2 regions of the Duganella kummerowiae genome follow, and region 1 is predicted to be linked to the other one. Evidence: riboswitches for the same ligand, from Rfam matches in the RefSeq annotation. Region 1 holds a riboswitch; the other holds the start of a gene.

Region 1 (5,014 bases):
GTGCGCCTGCCGGTGTTGCGCCTGCGGGCCATGCTGGCGGCCGGGGAAATCGACTTCCTGCCGCTCGACACCAGCGCACAGGATACGCCAGGCGTGGTATTCCCGCGCACCGGCAACGGCAGCCCCGATCCGGAACGGGCCACGCCCATGCTGGTGGTGGTGTGGTGCGGGCGGCCGACCGTCTCCGGCCGGACACCGACCCGCTGCCATTCTTCCAGAACCACCCTGTCGGACTGACCCTGGGCTCGCCCTATGCCGAGCGCCTGGCCAGGGCCGGGGTCCAGGTCGACAGCGGCGCCGCCGACGTGGCGCGCAATTTCGAGAAGTTGCGCCTGGGCCGGGTCGACGCTTTCGCGGTGTCGCTGGCGTGGGCTGGCGACATGGACGCCTATGTGGCCGCCCGCTACGGCAAGCAGTTCGTGCGGCTGGAAAAGCCGATGTTCGGCGACCATGTCTGGCTGGTCGCCAGCAAGGCTTACTATGACGCCCATCCGCAGCAGGTCGAAGCCATGTGGCGCTGGCTGGGCGGCGGCGGCAAGCGCCTGTTCTCGCAGCTGGTGCGCCAGTACCTCGACCCGCCGCCATAGTAGCTGTTTCAGGATAAAATGGCGGGCTACGCATCACGCACGAGCTTCATGAAAAAGTTGTTCATCTTCGCAGCGGCAGCGGCCGGTGTCGCCGGCCTGTTCTATATCAACCTGCAATCGGCAGGCGCCATCACGGTGACGGCCTATAACGGCAGCGGCAAGACCATACGCGAACTGGTGATACGCGTGACCGATACCTCCTATCCTGTCGGCGACATCGCGCCTGGCGCCTCGGCCACCGTCAAGGTGCGCCCCAGCGGCGATACCCGCGTCACCCTGGAAATAGACGGGCGCGTCCGCGCCATCCTCGACACCCCCATCGAACGCGGCAGCGAAGGCAGCATCGCGCTGGAGTTCACGCCATCGGGCGCCGTCAATTTCAGCACCAGCCTGAAGCCTGGCGGTGAGGTCTATTGAGGCCGATATTGACGTACTGCGCGCCGCGCGCTATGGTCGGCTTCCACCGATAGACCGATCAAGGATGCCATGAAACCTGCCACCCCTGGCCTGAGCCGGCGCGACCTGCTGCTGGCCACCCTGTCCACCGCCGCCGCAGCCACCCTGCCCGGCGCCGTACTGGCCGCCGTCAAACCCGCCACCGCGGACGACACCCGGCTGCACGCCCTGCTGGATGAATTCGCCGAAGAACTGCTGCGCCTGTCGCCGACCACGGCCACCTCGCTGGGCCTGGACTCGGGCCCGCGCGCAGGCCTCAAGTCGCAGCTGGACGACGTCTCCTTCACGGCCGACGAGCAATGGGCGGCACAGGTCAAGTCCATGCTGGCGCGCCTGCAGAAGATAGAACGCGGCGCTCTCACCGCGCGCGGGCAAATCCAGTACGACACGGTACGCTACTCGGCCAACGCCGGCATGGACGGCCTGCGCTTCCCGTTTGGCGGCGCCGCCGCCGGCTTCCACGGCGGCACCGCGCCCTTCCCCGTCACCCAGCAGGACGGCGCCATCACCAGCATCCCCGAATTCCTGGACTCGCAGCACATCATCAAGACAGGCGCCGACGCCGAGGCCTACCTGGCGCGCCTGGCCGCGCTGGGCAAGGTGCTGGACGACGAAACCGCCCGCATCGAAGCGCAGGCCGCCAAGGGCGTGCTGCCGCCCGACTTCATCGCCCGCACCGCGCTGGGCCAGCTGCGCGACTTCCGCAAGACGCCGGCGGCAGAACAGAAACTGGTGACCTCGGTGCGCGACCGCGCCGCCAAGCTGGGCCTGGCGGGCGACTGGGAAGGCCGCGCCGGCAAGCTGGTGGCCGGCAGCGTCTACCCGGCCCTGGAGCGGCAGATCGCGGCATTTGCCAAGGCCACCGAAAAAGCCACCGACGTGGCCGGCGTTCACCGCCTGCCGGACGGCGCCGCCTATTACGACTGGGCCCTGCGCCTGGGCACCTCGACCAACCGCAGCCCGCAGGAGATCCACGCCATCGGCCTGCAACAGAACAAGGAGCTGCAGTCGCGCATCGACGCCATCCTGAGGAAGCAGGGCCTGAGCCAGGGCACCGTGGGTGCGCGCATGACGGCGCTGTCCAAGGACCCGTCCCGCTTCTATGCCGACGACGACCAGGGCCGCGCCCAGCTGATCGCCTTCTGCAACGAGAAGATTGCCGCCATCCGCCAGCTGATGCCGCGCATCTCGCACCTGGACATGAAAGCCCCGCTGCAAATCAAGCGGGTGCCGCCCGACATCGAGGCCGGCGCGCCGCTCGGCTACATGAACTTCGCCTCGCTGGACGGCTCGCGCCCGGCCATCTATTACGTCAACCTGAAGTCCACCACGCTGTGGCCCAGGCACGAGCTGACCACCCTGACCGCCCACGAGGGGCTGCCCGGCCATGCCTGGCAGGGCGCCTACCTGGCCGAGCACCACGGCGAACTGCCGCTGATCTCATCCCTGGTCGGCTTCAACGCCTTCGTCGAGGGCTGGGCCCTGTATGCGGAACAGCTGGTCGATGAATTCGGACTGTACGCCAACGACCCGTTCAGCCAGGTCGGCTACCTGCAGGCGCAGCAGTTCCGCGCCTGCCGCCTGGTGGTGGACACCGGCATCCACGCGCTCAAGTGGAGCCGCGAGCAGGCCATCGAGTTCCTGGTCGAGAACACCGGGCGCGGCCGGCAGGCCATGACCAGCGAGATCGACCGCTACACGGTGTCGCCGGGCCAGGCCTGCGGCTACAAGATGGGCCACAACGAAATCCTGCGCCAGCGCCAGCGCGCCAAGGCCGTGCTGGGCGCGAAATTCGACCTGGCCGGCTTCAACGACGCCCTGGTCGCCAGCTGCGGGGTGCCGCTGGCGGTGCTGCCCACCGTGGTGGACCAGTACATCGGGCTGCGCCAGAAAGCCTGAAAACGCCGTTGACGGCGGGGCCGCTTCCCGGTTAAGCTAAAAAAGCGATATCGGGAGAGCCCCTGCCTCCCGGCACGGCGCCGAAGGAGCAACCGCCCCGGAATCTCTCAGGCCAACGGACCGATACCGCACAGTACACTCTGAAGAGCTGCCGGCGCCAGCGTCGCCCGGCACACCGAAGGAGCAAGCGCGCCGGCAATCGGGCGGCGCGTGAATCTCTCAGGTCCGGAACAGAGGGGGTGCCGCCGCGCATGTCGCACGGCGGCCATCCCCTTTGACGCGCCGGAGCTCCATCCCATGAAAACCATAGCCATCATCGGCGGCGGCATCACCGGCGTCACGACCGCCTACGCCCTCGCCAAACGCGGTTTCGACGTCACCCTGCTGGAACGCCACCGCTATCCCGCAATGGAAACCTCGTTTGCCAACGGCGGCCAGCTGTCGGCCTCCAATGCCGAAGTCTGGAACCACCGCTCCACCATCATCAAGGGCCTGAAGTGGATGCTGAAGAACGATGCGCCGCTGCTGGTCAACCCCAGGCCCGGCTGGCACAAGCTGTCCTGGTTCGCCGAATTCATCGCCAGCATCCCGCACTACGAGCGCAATACCGTCGCCACCGCGCGCCTGGCGGTGGCGGCGCGCCAGCACCTGTTCGACTGGGCCGCCAGCGAGGGCGTGCAGTTCGACCACCAGCGCGCGGGCATCCTGCACATCTACCGCGACCGGGCCGGTTTCGAGCACGCCGGCCAGGTCTCGCGCCTGCTGGCCGAAGGCGGCCTGGCGCGCCGCGCCGTCACCCCGGAAGAGATGCGCGCCATCGAGCCGGCGCTGGCCGGCACCTATTACGGCGGCTACTACACCGAGAGCGACAGCACCGGCGACATCCACAAGTTCACCAACGGCCTGGCGCAGGCGGCCCAGCGCCTGGGCATGCAGCTGCGCTGCGGCGCCGAAGTTCAACAGGTGCAGGCCGACGCGCGCGGCGCCCGCATCACGCTGCGCCAGGACGGCCTGGTCTCGCAGCTGGAGGCGGACGCGGTGGTGATATGCGCCGGCGTGGCCAGCCGCGCCCTGGCCGCCAGCCTGGGCGACCGCGTCAACATCTATCCGGTCAAAGGCTATTCGATCACGGTGCACCTGAACGACGCCGCCAGCCAGGCCGCCGCACCGAACGTCAGTCTGCTGGACGACGAGACCAAGCTGGTCACCAGCCGCCTGGGGCCGGACCGCTTCCGCGTGGCCGGCACGGCCGAATTCAACGGCTACAACCGCGACATCCGGGCCGACCGCATCCAGCCGCTGGTCGACTGGGTGCAGCAGTGCTTCCCCGGCGTGAACACGCGCGCCGTCACGCCCTGGGCCGGACTGCGGCCCATGATGCCGGACCTGATGCCGCGCGTGGGACGCGGCAGGCTGCCCACGGTGTTCTACAACACCGGCCACGGCCACCTGGGCTGGACCCTGTCGGCCGCCACCGCCGAGATCATCGCGCAGACCATGTCCACCGCGCTGCAGCCAGGCAGGGCCAGGGTGGTGGCCGGCGCTCTGGCCTGAGGGCCGCGAACGCGGGCGTGTCAGTACGGCGTCGGCACCGGCGTCAGCTGCACCGGCGCGCTGGCCTGGGGGCGCGGCAGCGCGGCCTGGCGCGCCACCAGCTGCTCGAATTCCGCCAGCGGCAGCGGACGTCCATACAGGTAGCCCTGATAGTGGTGGCAGCCGACCGCGTACAGGCGGCTGGCCTGGGTCTCGCTTTCCACTCCTTCCGCGATCACGTCCAGGCCCAGGCTGCGCGCCATGCCGGCAATGGTGGAAACGATGGCCTGGTCGCTGCTGTCGGTGGCCAGGTCGCGCACGAAGGACTGGTCGATCTTGAGCTGGTCCAGCGGCAGCTGCTTCAAGTACTGCAGCGAGGAGTAGCCGGTGCCGAAGTCGTCCAGCGAAAAACGGATGCCCTGCTGCTTGAGGCGCTCCATGGTGGCGACGGTCTCGCCGATGTTCTCCACCAGGATGCTCTCGGTCAGCTCCAGCTTGAGCAGGCCGCGCGGCACGTCGTGGCGGCGCAGGGCCTGCTC
Region 2 (5,014 bases), on a different contig from region 1:
GCCGATCTCGGTCAGGCTCTGGCGCCGCGTGGTGCGGTTGAGAAGGCGCGCGCCGAGGCGCTGCTCCAGCTCGGCGACATGCTTGCCGACCATGACGGTGGAGATATCGAACTTGCGCCCGGCAGCCGTGAAACTGCCTTCATCCACGACGGCCACGAACACTTCCATGCTGCGCAGGCGGTCCATATTTAATCGCTGGTTAAGAATAATTTAAATATTACGCTATTTATCACGGCGATACGTGACGCGATACTGGGGCCTTGCCAACCACACCAGAGAACGCCATGCTGACCTTACTGGGCAAGTCTTCCTCCATCAACGTACGCAAGGTGCTGTGGACCCTGGACGAAATCGGGCTCGCCTATCGTCAGGAGCAATATGGCGCCGGCTTCCAGCCCACCGACACGCCGGACTTCCTCGCCAGGAATCCCAACGGGCTGGTGCCGGTCCTGGTCGACGGCGACGCCGTACTGTGGGAATCGAACACCATCTGCCGCTACCTGGCAGGTCGCCACGGCCGCAGCGACCTGCTGCCGGCCGATCCGCTGGCGAGGGCACAGGTCGAAAAATGGATGGACTGGCAGGCCACCGAACTGAACAACTCCTGGCGCTATGCTTTCATGGCGCTGGTGCGCAACAGCCCGTCCCATACAGATGAGGCCGCCATCGAGGCCAGCGTACGCGAATGGAACCGCCAGATGACCCTGCTGGAGCGGCGCCTGCAGCACACCGGCGGCTACGTCGAGGGCGACACGCTGACCCTGGCCGACATCGTGCTGGGCCTGTCCGCCAACCGCTGGCTGCTGGCGCCCATCGCGCACGCGGCGCTGCCGGCGGTGGAGGCCTACCTGGACCGGCTGGCGCAGCGCCCGGCCTTCCTGGCCCACGGCCGCAATGGGCTGGTCTGAAGGGCCCAGCAAGGCATATTCCTACAGGCCTGCAAGTAGCATTCCGATTCCTGCTGCCGCGCGACACACCCATCATGGCATTACCGGAGCGCGCCGCCCGTCGCGGCGGTTCCGGCCGATACTTTTATTGACTTCATAAAGGAATCACCATGGCCTCGAACCAGAAATCCAGCGGCAGCAAGCAAAGTTCCAACAGCAGCAGCAAGCAGTCGGGCAACCAGGGTTCACGCAGCGGCACCCAGGGCGGCACCCACGAGCAGCACGTGGAAGCCGGCCGTCAAAGCCACAAGAACGACGGCAACAAGCAATCCGGTTCGGGCAGCCGTTCGCGCTAAGGGCGCCGCGTAAGATATGACAGCCCGGCCTGCCGGGCTGTTTTCATATGTTGGTGACGCGGTGTCCGGCCGGCGGCACGAAATCGCGGATCTCGTTGATCATGCCGACGCCGAGCGCCTCCTTGCCGGTCAGGTGCAGGTCGGAGTAGGCGTGGGTGCGCCAGTGGTCGTCGGTCAGCTGGACGTGCCTGCGCAGGATTTGCTCGGTGCGGGCGTCGTCCGCCTGCAAGCCCTCGACGATGATGCGCAGCGCGTCCGGACGGGCGCCATGCGGTGCGCTGGCGTGCGATTTATGCACCATGAACCGGGCGGTCTCGCTGGCGTAGCGTTTGGTTCCGGCCAGGAACAGGATCACGGCAATCGACGCCACCGCGCCCGCGTTGTAGGTGATGATGTTGATCGGCAGCTTGCTCAGGTAGTTGTAGAGGCAGATCCCGTCGCTGACGTAGCCGCCGTTGGACTGGATCAGGATGTGGGCCGTGGTGATGCGGTCCTCGGTCATGTCGGCCACGGCGTCGAACACGCGATGCACCATATCGCTGTTGACGTCGCCGGACAGGGTAAACCAGGCTTGGCCCTCCAAACTATGTTCTTCGCTCATGGCAGGCTCCAATAAAGATGAATTTATTCTAGCAAATAGTTGTTGTCCAGGGCCGCCGCCCCGCTTTCATTCGTGCGCACCGGGGTGCGGGGCAAGATTGACACTCCTGCCCTTCTGGCATATAGTCCCGAGTCTTGATCGGGAGAGGGTAGCCGGTAGGTATTACCAGCGCTGCCGCCGAAGGGGCATTACCCATAAACTCTCAGGCAAAAGGACCGGTCAAGGAACCTGCATCCGCCCCGTGCGGATTTGGGCTCAACTCTGGAGAGCGGCCGCGGCGCACGCCGGCGGCCCACCGAAGGGGCGCGCGGGAACATCTTCCCGCTATCTCTCAGGTACCAAGGACAGAGGGGTCTGCGATCAATGTTGTGGAGCGGCCGGCTAGGCGCTTCCTTGCTTGTTCTGTTAACCCTACTCTCCCGGACCGAGGATCTATGTCGCTCAAAGCCACCCCACTCAACACCGTCCACCGCGCCGCCGGCGCCCGCATGGTCGATTTCGGCGGCTGGGACATGCCGGTCAACTACGGTTCCCAGATCGAGGAACACCACGCGGTGCGCACCGACGTCGGCATGTTCGACGTGGCCCACATGTGCGTGGTCGACATCAAGGGCGCCAACGTGCGCGCCTTCCTGCGCGGCCTGCTGGCCAACAATGTCGACAAGCTGCAAGTGTCGGGCAAGGCCCTGTACTCCTGCATGCTGAATCCGGAAGGCCGGGTGATCGACGACCTGATCGTGTATTTCATCGACGAGAGCTGGTTCCGCCTGGTGGTCAATGCCGGCACCGCCGAGAAGGACGTGGCCTGGATGCAGGCGCAAAATGAGGCCGCCGGCAGCGGCCTGTCCATCACCCAGCGCCGCGATGGTGACGCGGCGGGCAATGAAGCGTTGGCGCTGATCGCCGTGCAGGGACCGAACGCGCGCGCCAAGGTGTGGCAAGTGATCCCGGAATCGCAGGCCGCCACTGCCGACATGAAACCGTTCAACGTCGCCTTCGTGCACAGCGCCGCCTTTGGCCAGGCCATGGTGGCGCGCACCGGCTACACCGGCGAGGACGGCTTCGAGATCGGCGTGTCCGCCAGCCAGGCGCCGGCCTTGTGGAACGCCCTGGCCGCCGCCGGCGTCAAGCCGGCCGGCCTGGGCGCACGCGACACCCTGCGCCTGGAAGCCGGCATGAACCTGTACGGCCAGGACATGGATGAAACCGTGAACCCGTTGGACGCCGGCCTGGCCTGGACCATAGACCTGGTCTCCGAGCGCGACTTCATCGGCAAGGCCGCCCTGCTTTCGGAAGGCCAGCGCTCGCAGTTCGTGGGCCTGATCCTGCGCGAAAAGGGCGGCGTGCTGCGCGCCCACCAGAAAGTCATCGTACCAGGACAGGACGCCACCGGCGAAATCACTTCCGGCACCTTCTCCCCCACCATGCAGCAGGCCATCGCCCTGGCCCGCGTGCCGCTGGGCGTGCAAGTGGGCGATACTGTGCAGGTCGAGATCCGCGACAAGAAGCTGGCCGCCTCCGTGGTCAAGCTGCCGTTCGTGCGCAACGGCAAAATCCTGGCTGTCTAACATAACAAACCATCCCAACCTGGAGCCCCACATGAATATACCTGCAGACCTGAAGTACACCGAATCCCACGAATGGGTGCGCCTGGAGTCCGACGGCACCGTCACCGTCGGCATCACCGAGTTCGCGCAGGATGCGCTGGGCGATATCGTGTTCGTCGAGCTGCCGAAAGTGGGCGCCTCCTACGGCGCCGGCGACGACGCCGCCGTGGTCGAATCGGTCAAGGCCGCCAGCGATATCTACGCTCCCATCGCCGGCGAAGTGATCGCCGTGAACGACGACGTGGCCGGCGCCCCCGAGTCCATCAACAGCGACGCCTACGCCGCCTGGTTGTTCAAGATCAAGCCGGCCGACGTGTCGGCCCTGGACGGCTTGCTGGACGCCGCCGCCTACGGCAAGGCCACCGACGCCTGATCGTCGTACCAGCCATTGGCTGGCACGACCGCCGGCCCGTGGCCGGCACCACGCTCCCGCTGCGCGCGGGAGCGGCGCAGCACTTTATTCCTCATTTGCCCTCGCCCATCATGACCCGCACCAGCCTGACCCAACTCGAAGCCCGCGACGCCTTCATCGCCCGCCACATCGGCCCGGACGCCGCAGAACAGCAAGCCATGCTAGCCACCCTCGGCTACGCCAGCCGCGCCTCCCTGATCGACGCCATCGTGCCGCCCTCCATCCGCAACAAGAGCGCGCTGCCGCTGGGCCAGTTCAGCGCGCCCCTGCCGGAGCAGGATGCGCTGGGCAAGCTGAAAGCCATCGCCTCGAAAAACAAGGTGCTCAAGTCGCTGATCGGCCAGGGCTACTACAACACCCACACCCCGGGCGTGGTGCTGCGCAATATCTTTGAAAACCCGGCCTGGTACACGGCCTACACCCCCTACCAGCCCGAGATTTCGCAAGGCCGCCTGGAAGCCATCCTGAACTTCCAGCAGACCATCACCGACCTGACCGGCATGGGCATCGCCAACGCCTCCATGCTGGACGAAGGCACCGCGGCCGCCGAGGCCATGACCCTGCTGCAGCGCGTGGGCAAATCCAAGTCCACCGTGTTCTACGTGGCTGACGACGTGCTGCCGCAGACCCTGGAAGTGGTGCAGACCCGCGCCAGGCCGCTGGGCATCGAGGTGCGCAGCTTCGCCCCGGCCGCCATCGGCGACCTGGGCGAATGCTTCGGCGTGCTGCTGCAATACCCGGGCGTGAACGGCGACGTGCGCGACTACCGCGCCGCCGCCGAGGCCCTGCACGCCAAGGGCGCCATGCTGGTGGTGGCAGCCGACCTGCTGGCCCTGACCCTGCTGGCCGCGCCGGGCGAATGGGGCGCCGACGTGGTGGTCGGCAACAGCCAGCGCTTTGGCGTGCCGCTCGGTTTCGGCGGCCCGCACGCCGGCTACCTGGCCACCCGCGACGAATACAAGCGCTCCATGCCGGGCCGCCTGGTCGGCGTGACGGTGGACGCCCAGGGCAACCAGGCTTACCGCCTGGCCCTGCAGACCCGCGAACAGCACATCCGCCGCGAGAAAGCCACCTCCAACATCTGCACTGCGCAAGTGCTGCTGGCCGTGATCGCCTCCATGTACGCGGTCTACCACGGCCCGCAAGGCCTG

The links. A riboswitch is a leader RNA that binds a small molecule or an ion and turns the genes downstream of it on or off. The one in region 1 is predicted to bind glycine.
Region 2: another riboswitch for glycine. It lies ahead of gcvT (glycine cleavage system aminomethyltransferase GcvT); the one in region 1 lies ahead of ACLB1G_RS03815 (D-amino acid dehydrogenase).

What each region holds. Positions count from the first base shown of each region.
Region 1 covers NZ_JBKFEH010000004.1:95,919-100,932, forward strand. Annotated here, with positions in the region: gene ACLB1G_RS03795 (hypothetical protein) at 1-237, shown strand, start outside; gene ACLB1G_RS03800 (hypothetical protein) at 165-587, shown strand; gene ACLB1G_RS03805 (hypothetical protein) at 636-1,004, shown strand; gene ACLB1G_RS03810 (DUF885 domain-containing protein) at 1,074-2,942, shown strand; glycine riboswitch at 2,984-3,075, shown strand; glycine riboswitch at 3,076-3,186, shown strand; gene ACLB1G_RS03815 (D-amino acid dehydrogenase) at 3,210-4,496, shown strand; gene ACLB1G_RS03820 (putative bifunctional diguanylate cyclase/phosphodiesterase) at 4,517-5,014, opposite strand, start outside.
Region 2 covers NZ_JBKFEH010000002.1:442,926-447,939, forward strand. Annotated here, with positions in the region: gene ACLB1G_RS02730 (LysR family transcriptional regulator) at 1-186, opposite strand, end outside; gene ACLB1G_RS02735 (glutathione S-transferase family protein) at 285-908, shown strand; gene ACLB1G_RS02740 (hypothetical protein) at 1,058-1,243, shown strand; gene ACLB1G_RS02745 (ATP-dependent Clp protease proteolytic subunit) at 1,287-1,844, opposite strand; glycine riboswitch at 1,974-2,072, shown strand; glycine riboswitch at 2,096-2,202, shown strand; gene gcvT (glycine cleavage system aminomethyltransferase GcvT) at 2,279-3,412, shown strand; gene gcvH (glycine cleavage system protein GcvH) at 3,444-3,824, shown strand; gene gcvP (aminomethyl-transferring glycine dehydrogenase) at 3,935-5,014, shown strand, end outside.